One region of the Nocardioides segetis genome, then DNA from elsewhere that is predicted to be linked to it. Evidence: predicted binding sites of a transcription regulator. Region 1 holds the regulator's gene; the other holds the start of a gene.
What was found. Region 1 encodes HrcA, which represses chaperone genes, less so after heat shock. Its sites were predicted from a motif close to TTGGCACTCGNNNNNNNCGAGTGCCAA; they were not measured.
Positions count from the first base shown of each region.

Region 2: a site for HrcA is predicted at 1,437-1,463, ahead of groL (chaperonin GroEL). Genes of this name have one in related genera too.

Region 1 covers NZ_JBNINR010000013.1:51,076-54,630, forward strand. Annotated here, with positions in the region: gene ACPZVR_RS19370 (hypothetical protein) at 1-496, opposite strand, end outside; gene hrcA (heat-inducible transcriptional repressor HrcA) at 735-1,760, shown strand; gene dnaJ (molecular chaperone DnaJ) at 1,774-2,931, shown strand; gene ACPZVR_RS19385 (16S rRNA (uracil(1498)-N(3))-methyltransferase) at 2,959-3,555, shown strand, end outside.
Region 2 covers NZ_JBNINR010000023.1:26,492-30,046, forward strand. Annotated here, with positions in the region: gene groL (chaperonin GroEL) at 1-1,373, opposite strand, end outside; gene ACPZVR_RS24190 (ATP-grasp domain-containing protein) at 1,487-2,356, opposite strand; gene ACPZVR_RS24195 (SGNH/GDSL hydrolase family protein) at 2,366-3,193, opposite strand; gene ACPZVR_RS24200 (OsmC family protein) at 3,284-3,555, opposite strand, start outside.

The DNA.
Region 1 (3,555 bases):
GCTGGAGGAAGCCGCGGTTGAGGTCGTGCTCGGTGTCGGCGAAGGCGCCGAGGGGCACCCGGACACGCGTCTCGTCGGGCGCGTGCTCCGGGGCGCTCGCACGGGAGAGAAGGGCGAAGTCGAGGTGGATGCCGACCCGCATCCGGACCTCGTCGCAGCACTCGCACTGCTCCAGTCCGAGCGCCTCGAGACGCCCGGAGAGGGTCAGCGTCGCGTCGCGGTCGGCCGAGCCCGGCGCCCCCAGGCCGCTGGTCAGGGTCAGCAGGGCGCCCCGCCGGTCGGTGGCCGCGGTGGCGAGCGCCGAGTCGGCGGGACAGGAGAGAAGCGGCCGGCCGCCGTGGTCCTGCATCTCCAGGCCGGCCGGGTCGAGGCCGCCGGCGATGGTGTCGGGGTCGTCGATGCCGTCCACGACCAGCTGGACCTCCGCGGGACAGGCCAGGATGCTGCGCGCCGCGGCGGCGATGCGTCGTACGTCGAGACCGGGGTCGACCGTCATGACCTCTCCTTCGCCCGGACCTGGTCCGGGCTCCTCCAGAAGTTTAGGTGAGCCTAACCTACTTGATCGCGGCGCGGTGCGGAAGGGCGGCCTCCCCTGGTAGGGGCGCAGCGTGCGCGGCGCGGGGCACGCGGCACGGAAGGCGGCGGTCGCGGGCGCGGGCGCTAGGATTGGCACTCACGGCGACGGAGTGCCAGATCCGGCCGTGCCCGCCCGAGACGACAGCCAGGAGGTGGCCATGCAGGAGGACCGCAGGCTCGCCGTACTCCGCGCGATCGTCGAGGACTACGTGGCGACCGAGGAGCCGGTCGGGTCGAAGGCGCTGGTCGAGCGCCACCACCTCAACGTGTCGCCGGCGACGATCCGCAACGACATGGCGGCGCTCGAGGAGGAGGGCTACCTCCATCAGCCCCACACGAGTGCCGGGCGGGTGCCGACCGACAAGGGCTACCGGCTCTTCGTCGACCGGCTCTCGACGGTCAAGCCGACCTCGTCGGCCGAGCGTCGCGCCATCGCCGGCTTCCTCGAGGGGGCCGTCGACCTCGACGACGTCGTGCACCGCTCGGTGCGCCTGCTCGCCCAGCTGACCCGTCAGGTCGCCGTGGTGCAGTACCCCACGCTGTCGCGCTCCACGGTGCGCCACATCGAGGTCGTCGCGCTGACGCCGACGCGGTTGCTGCTGGTGCTGATCCTCAGCTCCGGCCGGGTCGAGCAGCGCCTCGTCGAGCTCGACGCCGACATCGGCGACGACGAGCTCGGCACCCTGCGCTCCCGGATCAACCTCGCCGCGACCGGAGAGGTGATCGCCGACGCCGTCGCCGCGCTCCACGCACTCGTCCCCGACGGCGAGGGAGCCGAGCCGGCGACCCCGCCGACGGTCGCCGTCGTCGAGACCCTCGTCGAGGCGATGAGCGACCACCGCTCCGACGAGCGCGTCGTGGTCGGCGGCACCGCCAACCTGGCCCGCTTCGGCGACAGCTTCGAGACCTCGATCCGACCCCTGCTCGAGGCGTTGGAGGAGCAGGTCGTGCTCCTTAAGCTGCTCGGCGAGGCCACCAGCGGCGGCGCGGTCACGGTGCGGATCGGCGCCGAGGGGCCGATCCAGGAGCTGGCCTCGACCAGCGTCGTCGCCACCGGCTACGGCCCCGACGACGCGCTCGCGGCGCTCGGGATCGTCGGCCCCACCCGCATGGACTACCCCGGAACGATGGCGGCGGTGCGCGCCGTGGCGCGCTACGTCTCCCGCATCCTCGACGAGAGCTGAGAGAGCACATCACGTGAGTCAGGACCCCTACGAGCTGCTCGGCGTCGGCCGCGACGCCGACGCCGACACCATCAAGAAGGCGTACCGCAAGCTCGCTCGCCAGCTGCACCCGGACGTCAACCCCGACCCGGAGAGCCAGGAGCGGTTCAAGCAGGTCACCGCCGCCTACGAGGTGCTGTCCGACCCCGACAAGCGGGCCGCCTACGACCGCGGCGGCGACCCGTTCGGCGGCGGCTTCGGCGGTCAGGGCGCGGGCTTCTCGTTCACCGACATCATGGACGCCTTCTTCGGCGGCAACGCCGGTGCGGGCGCCGGACGCGGGCCGCGGCCACGGATGCGGCGCGGCCAGGACGCGCTCATCCGGATCGAGGTCGAGCTGGCCGAGGCCGCCTTCGGCGTGTCCCGCGAGCTCAAGGTCGACACCGCCGTGCGCTGCACGACCTGCGGCGGCGAGGGCGCCGCGCCCGGCAGCCACCCCGTGCCCTGCGAGTCCTGCCGTGGAGCGGGTGAGGTCGCCCACGTGCAGCGCTCCTTCCTCGGCGAGATCCGCACCCTGCGGCCCTGTGCCGCCTGCCGCGGCTTCGGCACCGTGATCCCCGACCCGTGCCGTGAGTGCGCGGGCGACGGCCGGGTCCGCTCGCGGCGCACCCTCACCGTCAAGATCCCGGCCGGCGTCGACAACGGCACCCGCGTGCAGCTCAGCGAGCAGGGCGAGGTCGGGCCCGGCGGCGGTCCCGCCGGCGACCTGTACGTCGAGATCCACGTCGCGCCGCACGAGGTCTTCGAGCGGCACGGCAACGACCTGCACTGTGCCGTGACGGTGCCGATGACCGCCGCCGCCCTCGGGACGACGATCGAGCTGCCCACCCTCGAGGCCGACCTCCCGGCCAGCGAGGACGTCGAGCGCTCCTTCGACCTCCAGGTCCCGCCCGGCACCCAGTCCGGCCACCAGGTCGTGCTCCGCGGCCGCGGCGTCCCCGGCCTGCGCGGCGGCCGGGGCGACCTCGCCGTCACGATCGCCGTCGACACCCCGACCCGGCTCGACCCGCGCCAGGAGGAGCTGCTGCGCGAGCTCGCCGCGATCCGCGGCGAGGAGCGGCCGACCGGGGACGTGCGGCCCGCCCACAAGTCGGTCTTCGGCCGCCTCCGCGACGCCTTCACCGCCCACTGACCGCCGATTCCCAACGACTCCCGAACGATGACCCTCCCGCAGCACCTGGTGCCGGCGCTCGACGAGGTGCGGGTCGGCGACGCCGTCACCGTCGAGGGCGACGAGGCGCACCACGCGGTCGTCGTACGCCGGCTGCGGGTGGGGGAGCGGCTCCTGCTCGCCGACGGGCGGGGGCGGGTCGCGACCGGTGAGGTCGCCGCCACCGCGAAGCGCGCGTTCACCGTCACGGTGACCGCCGTGGACGACCAGCCGGAGCCCCGGCCCTCGGTGACGGTCGTGCAGGCGCTGCCCAAGGGCGACCGCGGCGAGCTCGCCGTCGAGGTGCTCACCGAGATCGGCGTCGCCCGGATCGTCCCGTGGGCGGCCACCCGCAGCGTCGCGGTCTGGAAGGGCGAACGGGCCGCGAAGGCACACGCCAAGTGGCAGGCCACGGCCCGCGAGGCCGCCAAACAGGCCCGCCGGTCCTGGCACCCCGAGGTGCTGCCCCTGGCGGACACGAACGAGGTCGCCGCCCTCGTGGCGGGAGTCGACGTCGCCGTCGTACTCCACGAGGACGCCACCGAGCCGCTGGCCGCCCTCGCCCTCCCGGCGGACGGCGACCTCCTCGTGGTGGTCGGGCCCGAG
Region 2 (3,555 bases), on a different contig from region 1:
CCGGCGTTGATGGCGATCTGCTTCAGCGGCGCGGACAGCGCGACCTTCACGATGTTCGCACCGGTCGCCTCGTCACCCTCGAGGTCCAGCTTGTCGAACGCGTTGGAGCCGGCCTGGACCAGCGCGACGCCACCACCGGGGAGGATGCCCTCCTCGACGGCCGCCTTCGCGTTGCGGACGGCGTCCTCGATGCGGTGCTTGCGCTCCTTGAGCTCGACCTCGGTGGCCGCGCCGACCTTGATGACGGCCACGCCGCCGGCCAGCTTGGCGAGGCGCTCCTGCAGCTTCTCGCGGTCGTAGTCGGAGTCGCTGCTCTCGATCTCGGCGCGGATCTGGTTGACCCGGCCCTCGATCTGGGCCTGGTCGCCGGCACCCTCGACGATGGTGGTCTCGTCCTTGGTGATGACGACCTTGCGGGCCTGGCCGAGCAGCTCGAGGCCGGCGGTCTCCAGCTTGAGGCCGACCTCCTCGGAGATGACCTGGCCGCCGGTGAGGATCGCGATGTCCTGCAGCATGGCCTTGCGGCGGTCGCCGAAGCCTGGGGCCTTGACGGCGACGGACTTGAAGGTGCCGCGGATCTTGTTGACCACCAGGGTCGACAGCGCCTCGCCGTCGACGTCCTCGGCGATGATGACGAGCGGCTTGCCCGACTGCATGACCTTCTCGAGCAGCGGCAGCAGGTCCTTGACGTTGCTGACCTTGCTGTTGGCGATGAGCACGTAGGCGTCCTCGAGGACGGTCTCCATGCGCTCGGGGTCGGTCACGAAGTAGGCCGAGATGTAGCCCTTGTCGAACCGCATGCCCTCGGTGAGCTCGAGGTCGATGCCGAACGTGTTCGACTCCTCGACCGTGATCACGCCCTCCTTGCCGACCTTGTCCATCGCCTCGGCGATGGCGTCACCGACGGTGGCGTCGCCACCGGCGGAGATGGTGGCGGTGGCGGCGATCTGCTCCCGGGTCTCGACGTCCTTGGCCATGCCGAGCAGCTGCTCGGAGACGGCGGAGACGGCGGCCTCGATGCCGCGCTTGAGACCCATCGGGTTCGCGCCGGCGGCAACATTGCGCAGACCCTCGCGGACCAGCGCCTGGGCGAGGACGGTCGCGGTGGTCGTGCCGTCACCGGCGACGTCGTCCGTCTTCTTCGCGACCTCCTTGACCAGCTCGGCGCCGATCTTCTCGTAGGGGTCCTCGAGCTCGATCTCCTTGGCGATGGAGACACCGTCGTTGGTGATCGTGGGGGCGCCCCACTTCTTCTCCAGAACGACGTTGCGGCCCTTGGGGCCCAGGGTGACCTTGACGGCGTCCGCGAGCGTGTTCATGCCACGCTCGAGACCGCGGCGGGCCTCCTCGTTGAAAGCAATCAGCTTCGACATAACTCCTGCGATTCCTTCGCGATGTCCGTTGTCACTCTCAAGGCGAGAGTGCCAACATCATGTTTAGCACTCGACCATGGCGAGTGCAAGGAGAAGACGGGTTCGAGCCGGGTTCAGGAGCGGGCCAGCCGAGCCGCGACCAGGGTGGCGAACCGCTCGGCGTTCGCCGGGTCGACGTCGAGGTAGAGGCCGGGCTCGATCAGCTCGAGCTCGCTGACCACCCAGCGGTCGGCCCAGACCATCAGGTCCACGCGCGCGTAGGCGAGGTCCGCGCGCCGCTGCCGCGCCGCCGCGGCGACGGCCGCCTCCGCGACCGCCGCCCGCTCGGGGTCGAGCGGGACCGGCCGGACCTGACCGCCGTGGACCTCGTTCACCCGCACCTCGCCCGCCGCCGCGACCTGCCCGAGCCGCTTGTCGACCTGCCCGACCGCGACCCCGTCGAACACGAAGACCGACGTCTCGCCGGTGGTCCGCACCGACTCCACCAGCGGCTGCGCGATCCACGGCCCGGCCACGAGCCCCTCGAGGCGCGGGTCGTCGGCGCGCTCGGCCACCACGACGCCGACCCCGCCGGCACCGGTGCGCGGCTTGACGACCACGCTCCCCCACCGGTCGAGCACGACCGCGAGGCCCGCGGCCAGGGCGTCGTCGTCGAGCGGCCGCGTCGGCACCGTGGGTACGACGTCGGCGAGCTCGACGAGGTAGGCCTTGTCGGCGTTCCACGCGAACACCTCGGCACCGTTGAGCAGCCGGGTCCCCGCCTCGACCCGGCGCGCCCAGTCGAGGAAGGCGGGCAGCCGGCGGTGGTAGTCCCAGGTGGAGCGCACGGCGACCAGGTCGGCGCCCGCCCAGTCGACGGCCGGGTCGTCCCAGCGCACCCAGCGACTCTCGACCCCGCGCGCGTCGAGCGCCGCGGTGAGCGCGGCGGCACCCGGCTCGCCGTCGGGCATGAGGTCGAAGGTGGCGAGGAGGACCGCGGTCATGCCCCCACGCTAGGAGGCCGGAGCCCGATGCCCGAAGGGGACCCGCTCCGCATGCCCGAGCGCCAGCAGCACCGACGGGAGCAGCGCCTTGGCCGTGCGCTTGTAGCCCAGCGCGCTGGGGTGGAACCGGTCGAGGCTGAACATCTCGTCGGGGTTGGTGATGAAGAACGGCCCGACCACGTGGGCGAGCGACACCGCGTGCGCTCCGTTGCGGACGGCGACCTCCGCCTGCGCCTGCGCGAGCTGCCGCGACATCCGCGAGCCCAGCGAGCGCAGCGGCTGCGGCACCGGCCGGAGCGCGCCGAGGTCCGGGCAGGTGCCCACCACGACCTCGGTGCCCCGTTCGCGCAGCCGGACGACGGCGTCCTCGAGCTGCGCCGCCGCCGTCGCCACCGGCACGCGGTGGGTGACGTCGTTCCCGCCGACGACGATCACCGCGACGTCGGCACGGTAGGTCTCGGGCAGCCCGTCGAGCTGTCCGGCGAGCGCGGAGCTCTCCGACCCGACGACCGCCGCCGTGCGCAGGGCCACGGGACGGCGCACCTCCCCCGCCAGACCGCGGGCGATCCGCGCCCCGAGCGTGTCCTTGGGGCGCTCGGCGCCCAGGCCGGCCGCGATCGAGTCGCCGAGGACGAGCAGCCGCAGCGGCGCTCCGTCGTACGACTTGCGCTTCCAGACCTTGTCGGCCGGGATCGCGTCCTCACCCAGGGGCTTCCCGATCCGCGCGCGGGCGATCGCGGCCTGGCGGCGCAGCAGCTCACGGCCGCCACCGGTGGTGACTCCGATCCCGGCGAGGGCGACGCCGGCGGCGACGAGGGTCTTGTGGACGCGGCTCATCCGCGACCCCCACGGAGTGCTCGGGTGGTCATGGCTGCTTTGAACCAGACCACCCTGAACGGATCATGGCGGGCCGGTGGCGCGCGGGTGTCAGCCGGCGACGAGGATCGTCGGCTCGTGCCCGACGGGGAAGCTCACCGAGGCGGCGATGAAGCAGTTGCGGCTCGCCTCGCCGTGGATCTCCCGCGCCGTGTCGACCATGCCCGCCTCGGCGACGGTGACCCGCGGCCGCAGCGTGACCGACGTGAACCGCCCGCCCTGCCCGACCTGCGCCATGGTGCCGACCGGGCTGTCGTCGTACGCCGTCACGACGACACCGTGGTCGACCGCGGAGTGCAGGTAGGACAGCAGGTGGCACTGGG